DNA from 3 places in the Streptosporangium sp. CA-115845 genome. Region 2 is predicted to be linked to each of the others. Evidence: predicted binding sites of a transcription regulator. Region 2 holds the regulator's gene; each other region holds the start of a gene.
The links. Region 2 encodes HrcA, which represses chaperone genes, less so after heat shock. Its sites were predicted from a motif close to TTGGCACTCTCNNNNNGAGAGTGCCAA; they were not measured.
Positions count from the first base shown of each region.

Region 1 (3,275 bases), 3.1 Mb from region 2:
CCGGATCGAACGCCACAGCTCGTAGCCTCTCCGGCGGCGCCGCCCCCGTCAAAGACGTACGACGACAGACAACGCCTCGGGGAGACACGCAAAAGAGGCGACCCCGAGATCCCGGGGTCGCCTCTTTTACCTGAAAGCGGTTGGACTTAGAAGTCCATGTCGCCGCCGCCGGGCATGGCGGGGGCGGCCGCGGCCTTCTCGGGCTTCTCGGCGATGACGGCCTCGGTGGTGAGGAACAGCGCCGCGATGGACGCCGCGTTCTGCAGGGCGGAACGCGTCACCTTGGCCGGGTCGATGATGCCCGTCTCGAACAGGTTGACGTACTCGCCGGTGGCGGCGTTGAGGCCCTCACCCGCGGGAAGGTTGCGCACCTTCTCCACCACGACGCCACCCTCAAGGCCGGCGTTGACGGCGATCTGCTTCAGCGGCTCCTCAAGGGCCTTCTTGACGATCGCGGCACCGGTGGCCTCGTCGCCGGAGAGCTCCAGCTTGTCGAACGCCTTGGCGCCGGCCTGCAGCAGCGCCACGCCACCGCCGGGGACGATGCCCTCCTCGACGGCCGCCTTCGCGTTGCGAACGGCGTCCTCGATGCGGTGCTTGCGCTCCTTGAGCTCGACCTCGGTCGCCGCGCCGGCCTTGATGACGGCCACGCCGCCGGCCAGCTTGGCGAGACGCTCCTGGAGCTTCTCGCGGTCGTAGTCGGAGTCGGTGTTGTCGATCTCGGCGCGGATCTGGTTGACCCGACCGGCGATCTGCTCGGCGTCGCCGGCACCGTCGACGATGGTGGTCTCGTCCTTGGTGACGATGACCTGACGGGCACGGCCGAGCTGGTCCAGGGTGGTGGACTCCAGCTTGAGGCCGAGGTCCTCGCTGATGACCTGGGCACCGGTCAGGATGCCGATGTCGCCCAGCATGGCCTTGCGGCGGTCACCGAAGCCGGGCGCCTTGACGGCGACCGAGCGGAACAGACCGCGGATCTTGTTGACGACCAGGGTGGCCAGGGCCTCGCCCTCGACGTCCTCGGCGATGATCAGCAGCGGCTTGCCGGCCTGCACGACCTTGTCGAGAACCGGGAGCAGGTCCTTGTTGGCGGACACCTTGGAGTTGACGACCAGGATGTACGGGTCGTCGAGGACGGCCTCCATACGCTCCGGGTCGGTCACGAAGTACATCGAGGTGAGGCCCTTGTCGAAGCGCATGCCCTCGGTGAGCTCAAGCTCAAGGCCGAAGGTGTTGCTCTCCTCGACGGTGATGACGCCTTCCTTGCCGACCTTGTCCATCGCCTCGGCGATCATCTCGCCGATCTGCGGGTCACCCGCGGAGATGGAAGCGGTGGAGGCGATCTGCGCCTTCGTCTCCACGTCCTTGGCCAGCTTGGACAGCTCCTCCGACACGCGCTCGACGGCGGCCTCGATGCCCTTCTTCAGGGACATCGGGTTGGCGCCGGCGGCGACGTTGCGGAGACCCTCGCGTACGAGAGCCTGAGCGAGCACGGTGGCGGTGGTGGTGCCGTCACCCGCGACGTCATCGGTCTTCTTGGCGACCTCCTTGACGAGCTCGGCCCCGATCTTCTCCCACGGGTCCTCGAGCTCGATCTCCTTCGCAATGGAGACACCATCGTTGGTGATGGTGGGGGCGCCCCACTTCTTCTCCAGCACGACATTGCGGCCCTTGGGGCCGAGGGTCACCTTAACGGCGTCCGCGAGCTGGTTCATGCCACGCTCGAGACCGCGCCGGGCGTCCTCGTTAAACGCGATCATCTTGGCTGCCATACGGCTAGACCTCCCAGAGACAGGGTGGCTTGCACCGGACCGAGCCGACGCCCGCGACGGCATGCGGGCCCACGACTCCGTTCGGTGGGCCCCATCGCCTCGATCCAGGGTTGGCACTCTCTATGCGTGAGTGCCAACAATGTGTTTAGCACTCTACCTTGTCGAGTGCAAGCCACGATCCCTTGACCTGCGCCGTGCCCGGCGCGGACATCCGCTCCGTGCCACGTCAGCGCATGCTCCGCGTCATGCGGGTGTGTGTTCCGCGCAAAGCGAAGGCCCGGCTCGCCGATTGGGCAGGCGAGCCGGACCTAGGTGGTGCGGATCCAGCGGACTGCGCTGCCGCGGGGTCCGCCGACCCCTCCCCGCGGGTTCACGGGACGGCCATGTCAGACCGCCCGGACGGACTCCGCCTGGGGACCCTTCTGACCCTGGGTGATCTCGAACTCGACTCGCTGGCCCTGCTCGAGTGCACGGTAGCCATCCATCATGATCGCGGAGTAATGGACGAACACATCCTTACCACCGTCTACCGCGATGAAGCCGTAGCCCTTGTCCGCGTTGAACCATTTGACGGTGCCCTGCGCCACTTGCGACTCCTCTTACTGGACTTAAGGACGACGCCCATTCCTCGCGCGAGGTCCTCAATCTCCGGGGCGGACTTCGCCACATCGATCGCCCTCGACCATACCTGTGGGAACCGGTAGGGCAACAGAGTCAAGCACCAAACCGGCTCTTTACAAGAGCATTTAGTACGAGAACATAGTTTGACTATCACTATTAGTTAGTTAAAGATTACATTATCTTTCCCCACCGCGAATACCGGTTTACGCCACAAAGCAGGACACCCGCACGCGGCCGAAGCCGGGCGGGTGTCATGGAGAAGGTGTCGCGAGCGCTCCGGAAGGTGAGGCGGGCGCGACCGGCGCAGCGCGGGCGGGGCGGGACTCAGCCCCCGGCGACCGCCGGGATGACGGAGATCTGGACGCCGGAGGGCGTGGCCGTGTCGAGGTTGTCGGCGAAGCGGACATCCTCATCTCCGACATAGACGTTGACAAAACGGCGAATCTTACCCGTTTCATCAAGAATTCGGGCGCCGATCCCCGGGAAGTCCGCGTCAAGCTTCTGGAGGACGTCGCGCAGGGTCTCACCCTCTCCGCTCACCTCGGCAGCACCATCGGTGTAAGTCCGGAGAATCGTCGGAATCCGCACAGAAACGCTCATAGTTCAGTACCTTTCATGATTTCTAGGCGATTGCCGCACGGAATGCGTCAAGAGAGGGGCGGATCACAGCGGTGGGGCGCGCCTCGGCGGCCACCGCGTCGAGGGTCTTGAGACCGTCGCCGGTGTTGAGAACCACGGTCTCCGCCTCCGGGTCGAGCCTCCCCGCCGCGACCAGCTTGCGGAGCACGCCGACGGTGACACCTCCGGCGGTCTCGGCGAAGATGCCCTCGGTCCTGGCCAGCAACCGGATCGCGTCGACGATCTCGGGGTCGGTGACGTCCT
Region 1 covers NZ_CP191988.1:9,452,971-9,456,245, forward strand. The annotation lists gene groL (chaperonin GroEL) at 147-1,772, opposite strand; gene ACQP0P_RS44860 (cold-shock protein) at 2,159-2,359, opposite strand; gene ACQP0P_RS44865 (MoaD/ThiS family protein) at 2,718-2,993, opposite strand; gene thrC (threonine synthase) at 3,016-3,275, opposite strand, start outside.
Region 1: a site for HrcA is predicted at 1,883-1,909, ahead of groL (chaperonin GroEL). Genes of this name have one in related genera too.

Region 2 (3,275 bases):
AGCCGGGAGAAGAAACTCTGCTGCCCGGGGGCGAACTTGCCGGGCGGACGCTCCTCGCCGCGAAGCTTGGCGAGCTCCCTCAGCAGCTCCTCCTGTGCCGTATCGAGACGGGCGGGGGTCTCCACGTTCACGTGGATCAGCAGATCGCCACGGCCGGTCTCGTTCAGGCGCTGCACACCGCGGCCGTAGAGCGGGATCGTCTGCCCCGACTGCGTACCGGGACGGATGTCCAGCTCCTCGGCTCCGTCGAGCGTCTCCATGGTCAGGATGGTGCCGAGCGCGGCCGCGGTCATCGGGATCTGCACCGTGCAGTGCAGGTCGTCGCCGCGTCGCTCGAAGATCTCGTGGGGACGCTCGACGATCTCCAGGAACAGGTCGCCGGGCGGGCCGCCGCCTGGGCCGATCTCGCCCTCTCCGGCGAGCTGGATGTGGGTGCCGTCCTCCACCCCGGCCGGGATGCGGACCTTGATGGTCCGCCGGGTACGGACCCGGCCGTCGCCGGAGCACTCCTGGCAGGGGTTGCGGATGATCGACCCGAAGCCGCCGCACTGGGGACAGGGCCGTGAGGTCATGACCTGGCCGAGGAAGGAGCGGGTGACCTGGGAGACCTCGCCCCGGCCGTGACACATGTCACAGGTGTCGGGGTGGGTGCCTGCGGCGGCGCCCGAACCCGTGCAGACCTCGCAGACCACCGCGGTGTCGACGACCAGCTCGCGGGTCGTGCCGAAGCCCGACTCGCGCAGGTCGAGCTCGACCCGGATGGTGGCGTTGCGTCCGCGACGGGCACGCGAGCGGGGGCCGCGACCGCCGCCGCCACCGGCCGCGCCGAAGAAGGCGTCCATGATGTCGCTGAACGGGAAACCGGCACCGAAGCCCCCGGCCCCCGCACCGCCCGAGGCGAACGGGTCGGCCCCCATGTCGTACATCTGCCGCTTGCTGGAGTCGGACAGGACCTCGTAGGCCTGTGTGATCTCCTTGAAGCGCTCCTGAGTCTCGGGGTCGGGGTTGACGTCAGGATGCAGTTCGCGCGCCAGACGTCGGTACGCCTTCTTGATCTCTTCCGCACTGGCGTCACGGCGCACCCCGAGGGTGCCGTAGTAGTCGCTCTTAGCCACTTTTCGTTGACCTCTTATGATGCAGCCAGGATCTGGCTGACGTAGCGTGCCACCGCGCGCACCGCGCCCATCGTGACCGGATAGTCCATCCGCGTTGGGCCCAGCACACCTAGCCGGGCCAGTTGCTTGTCCCCGGAACCGTATCCGGCGGCGACGATCGACGTGCCCTGGAGTCCGGTGTAGGGGTTCTCCGAGCCGATCCGCACAGTCAGCGCCGACAGGTCGGAGGTCTCACCGAGCAGTCGCATGAGCACGACCTGCTCTTCCAGCGCCTCCAGCACATCGCGGAGCCCGACCGTGAAGTCGGCTCCCGCGAGGTTGGCGGCCCCGGCAAAAACAATCTTTTCATCGTGCCTGTCCACCAGGGACTCCAGCAGCACAGACAGGATCGTGGCCGCGAGCGGCCGGTCCTCGGCGGGCAACCGCTCCGGCAGGTCGGCGACCTTGTCCGGGACGCCGGTGAGCCCGCACCCGTCGAGGGAGGTGTTGAGCATCGCTCGCAGATGGGCCACCCGCTGCTCGTCCACGACGTCGGGCAGCTCGATCACGCGCTGCTCCACCCGGCCGGTGTTGGTGATGAGCACGAACATCAGCCGGCGCTCGCTCAGCGGCACCAGCTCGACGTGCCGGACCGTCGAGTTGGTCAGCGTCGGATACTGCACCACGGCGACCTGCCGGGTGAGCTGGGCAAGCAGCCGCACCGTCCGCATGACGACGTCGTCGATGTCCACCGCACCCGCGAGAAAGCTCTCGATGGCCTTGCGTTCCGCGCTCGACAGGGGTTTCACCTGCGAGAGCCGGTCAACGAAGAGCCGATAGCCCTTGTCCGTGGGCACCCGGCCGGCGCTGGTGTGGGGCTGGGCGATGTAGCCCTGCTCCTCCAGCACCGCCATGTCGTTACGGATCGTCGCCGGGGACACCCCCAGACCGTGCCGATCCGCGAGAGCCTTGGAACCCACCGGCTCATTGGTGGACACGTAGTCCTCGACGATGGCGCGAAGCACGGCGAGCTTCCGGTCGTCGACCAACGTGGTCACCTCCCTGCCTGCGTTCAAATGGGAAACACGAGGTCTGGCACTCTGTGTTCCCGAGTGCCAAGTGTACGGCCCCTGTGCGGAAGGCGCGATAAGCAAGAGGTGCGGATGATGACGCCAAGCCATTGGCAAGTCAACTGCTATCGCGCTTCAACCGGCTCCCGTCACAATTCGTACATGTCCAACGATTTTGGTTCTTTTCCGGGCGACGCCTCCCGCAGCCCCGGTTACGGCTCCCCCCAGCAGCCGTATGGCCAGCAGCCCCACCAGAACGACCCCTCCTACGGTTACGCACCTCCCGGCTACGGCGCCCCGCAGAGCCCGCCCCCCACAGGGAAGATCAAGCCCGGTATCGGATGGATCGTCGGGGTATGGCTGCTCGCCCTGGTCAGCATCATCGTCGGCATCGGCGGCTTCGCCGGTGGCGTGCTGGGCGCGGTCACCAGCGCGGCACCGACGAAGACGTTCGCCCCCGGCGAAAACACGACGGTCACGCTCGACCCGGCCGACAAACCCGCCATCTATGTCTCCACCAGTGGACCCACCAATTTCGAGTGCACGCTGACCGGCGGCACCGGCACGCCCAGCCTGCAGAAGCCGCTCGTCCAGCAGACCGTGGCGGGCTCCGACGGCGTCGTCTGGGAGATGGGCCTGCAGATCGGCGTGGAGCAGGCAGGCGACTACCAGGTCACCTGTACCGCCGACCCCGTGGAGGGCACCACGTTCGGCGTGGGCCGGGAACTCTCCGCCGGATCACTGGTCGGCGGGGTGATCGCCCTGTTCGCGGTGCCCGGCATCGGGATCCTGCTGGCCATCATCGTGACGATCGTCGTATTGGTGAAGCGGGGCAACGTCCGCAAGCGCAGGGCCGCCGCGTCGGCGGGGCAGTGGGGAGCGCCGGGACCCTACGGCAGGTGACCCTGGCGTTTGCTAGCGTCCCACGTGATCCCTTGCGAGAGACGGTGGGCGGTCGGTGATGTACGAGCGTGACGTTCTGGCAGGAGACTGGCGGCGCCCCCGCAGAGGGGGGATTCCCCAGGTTCCCGCCGAACTCGATCTGGTCGTCGAGGACGCCGACGGCGGCTTCTGCGGTGCCGTGGTGGCCTGCGACAAGGAGGCCGTCACC
Region 2 covers NZ_CP191988.1:2,440,513-2,443,787, reverse strand. The annotation lists gene dnaJ (molecular chaperone DnaJ) at 1-1,115, opposite strand, end outside; gene hrcA (heat-inducible transcriptional repressor HrcA) at 1,130-2,143, opposite strand; gene ACQP0P_RS13315 (hypothetical protein) at 2,327-3,067, shown strand; gene ACQP0P_RS13310 (DUF3097 domain-containing protein) at 3,126-3,275, shown strand, end outside.

Region 3 (3,275 bases), 1.3 Mb from region 2:
TGCCGGCGATGGAGGCCGCGTTCTGGACGGCCGAGCGGGTGACCTTGACCGGGTCGATGACACCCTGGGCGATCAGGTCGCCGTACTCGCCGGTGGCGGCGTTGAGGCCGTGGCCGGCGGGCAGGTCGGAGACCTTGAAGGTCACCACGTAGCCTTCGAGGCCGGCGTTCTCCGCGATCCAGCGGGCCGGCTCGACGAGCGCCTTGCGGACGATGGCGACACCGGTCGCCTCGTCGCCGGTCAGGCCCAGGTCGTCGAGGACCTTGGAGACGTGCACGAGCGCGGAGCCACCGCCGGAGACGATGCCCTCCTCGATCGCCGCGCGGGTCGCCGAGATGGCGTCCTCCAGGCGGTGCTTCTTCTCCTTCAGCTCCACCTCGGTGGCCGCGCCGACCTTCAGCACGCAGACGCCGCCGGAGAGCTTGGCGAGACGCTCCTGGAGCTTCTCACGGTCCCAGTCGGAGTCGGACTGCTCGATGGCGAGCTTGATCTCCTTGACCCGGTCGGCGATCGCCGAGGCCTCGCCGGCACCGTCGACGACGGTGGTGGAGTCCTTGGTGATGACGACGCGCCGGGCGGTGCCCAGCACCTCCAGGCCGACGTGCTCCAGCTTGAGGCCGATCTCCTCGCTGACCACCTGGCCACCGGTGAGGATGGCGATGTCCTGCAGCATGGCCTTGCGGCGGTCACCGAAGCCCGGCGCCTTGACGGCGACGGAGGTGAAGGTGCCACGGATCTTGTTCGTGACGAGAACCGCGAGGGCCTCGCCCTCGACGTCCTCGGCGATGACCAGCAGGGCCTTCTTCGTCTGCGCGATCTTCTCAAGCAGCGGCAGGAAGTCGGCGACAGAGGAGATCTTGTTCTGGGTGATCAGGATGTAGGGGTCCTCCAGGACCGCCTCCATGCGCTCCTGGTCGGTCACCATGTAGGGCGACAGGTAGCCCTTGTCGAACTGGAGACCCTCGGTGAACTCGAGCTCCAGGCCCATGCTGTTGGACTCTTCGACGGTGATGACACCGTCCTTGCCCACCTTGTCGAACGCCTCGGCGATCAGCTCGCCGATCTTGGCGTCCTGCGCGGAGATCGTCGCCACATTCGCGATCTCCTTCTTGTCCTCGACCGGGCGTGCCGACTCGATCAGCCTGTCGCTGACGGTCTTGGCCGCGATGTCGATGCCGCGCTTGAGGGAGAGCGGCTGGGCTCCGGCGGCCACGTTGCGCAGGCCCTCGCGGACCATGGCCTGGGCCAGGACGGTCGCGGTGGTGGTGCCGTCACCGGCGACGTCGTTGGTCTTGGTCGCCACCTCCTTGGCCAGCTGCGCGCCAAGGTTCTCGTACGGCGCCTCCAGCTCGACCTCGCGGGCGATGGTGACACCGTCGTTGGTGATGGTCGGCGCACCGAACTTCTTGTCGATGACGACATTGCGACCACGCGGGCCCAGCGTCACCTTGACCGCGTCCGCGAGAGCGTTCACGCCGCGCTCGAGAGCTCGGCGTGCGTCCTCCTCGAACGACAGGATCTTCGGCATGACAGTCCTCTCTGTAAGTACGTCGGCGCATCAAAGCCCCGGGCGCTCTCGCGACCCGGGGCTCGATACGTCATCTTTGTGAAGCGAGAACTACTTCTCGATGATGGCGAGCACGTCACGGGCGGAGAGCACGAGGTACTCCTCGCCGTTGTACTTCACCTCGGTGCCGCCGTACTTGCTGTAGAGGACCACGTCGCCCTCCTTGACGTCGAGCGGAATCCGCTTCTCACCCTCGTCGTCCCAGTTGCCCGGACCCACCGCGAGGACCTTGCCCTCCTGCGGCTTCTCCTTGGCGGTGTCCGGGATGACCAGACCGGAAGCGGTGGTCTGCTCGGCCTCAAGCGGCTGGACCACAATGCGGTCGCCAAGCGGCTTAACGGGAACCTTGGTGGCGGTCGTCACGTCGGACCTCCCCTTCAGATTTGAATGATCTAGAAGAGGCGACCAGCGGTCTGCCGTCGCGGGTGTCAGACCTGCCTCGTCGCATGTATTTGGCACTCTCACCGGGAGAGTGCCAATACGGAACAGTATGCAAGGAGGGCTTGACAGTCAACACGGAGCGCCCGTCTGCGCTTCGGGCGAACGTCAAACCAGGTGGAAGCCCCTCGCGAAGCCCCACGATGAAGGCGGTAGCGTCGGGTGGTGTGAATCTCGACGCATTCCGCGAACTCCTGACCCCGCGCGGCCAGGAGGCGCTGGGCGCGGCGGCCGAGGCCATCGGCGACGACCCGGTGGCGGCGGTGACAAGGTTAAGAAAGATCTACGACGCGGACCTGACCTCGGCGGCGCTCACCCAGGCCGAACTCAGGCTGCGCGCGAGGGAGAAGTTCGGCGCCGACGCCGATCTCATGTACTTCACCCGGCCCGGTCTGGAGCAGGCCACCCGCCGCGAGGTGGCCGACCATCGGGCGCGGCGCGTCCCTGCGGGTTCCCGGGTCGCCGACGTCTGCTGCGGTATCGGCGGAGACCTCCTCGCCCTGGCCAGGGCCGGATGCGTCGTCGAGGCGGTCGACGCCGATCCGCTCACCGCCGCGATCGCGGCCGCCAACGCCGCCGCCCTGGGCTTCGGCGACCGGGTCTCGGTCCGCGCCGCCGACGCCTCCACCCTGGACCCGGCCGCCTTCGACGTCCTGTTCGCCGACCCCGCGCGCCGTACGGCGCGGGGCAGGACCTTCGACCCGATGGCCTACTCGCCCGCCTGGCCCGCCGTACTGGAGATGGTGGCCAGGGCCGGGGCCGCCTGCCTGAAGGTCGCCCCCGGGATCCCGTACGAGTTCGTCCCCGCCGGGGCGGAGGCCGAATGGGTCTCCTACCGGGGCGACGTCAAGGAGGCCGTGATCTGGTGCGGCACGCTGGCGGGCGAGACGGCGCGCAGGGCCACGATCCTGCCGTCGGGCGTCACGATGACGCCCGACCCCACCCTCGGCGATCCCGGCACCGGCCCGGCGGGCCGCTACATCTACGAGCCTGACGGCGCGGCGATCCGCGCCCATCTGGTCGCCGAGATCGCCGCGTCGGTCGGCGGGCGCCTGCTCGACCCGCAGATCGCCTACATCACCGGCGACGTCGCGGCGCCGACGCCGTGGGCGTCGCGGTACGAGGTCCACGAGACGCTGCCGTTCTCGCTCAAGCGGCTGCGGGCGGCGCTCCGCGAGCGCGGGGCCGGCAATGTGACGATCAAGAAACGTGGCTCCGCGGTGGATGTCGACCGTCTCAGGAAAGATCTCCGGCTGCCCGGAGGTGAATC
Region 3 covers NZ_CP191988.1:1,115,466-1,118,740, reverse strand. The annotation lists gene groL (chaperonin GroEL) at 1-1,528, opposite strand, end outside; gene groES (co-chaperone GroES) at 1,619-1,930, opposite strand; gene ACQP0P_RS07465 (class I SAM-dependent methyltransferase) at 2,173-3,275, shown strand, end outside.
Region 3: a site for HrcA is predicted at 2,020-2,046, ahead of groES (co-chaperone GroES). Genes of this name have one in related genera too.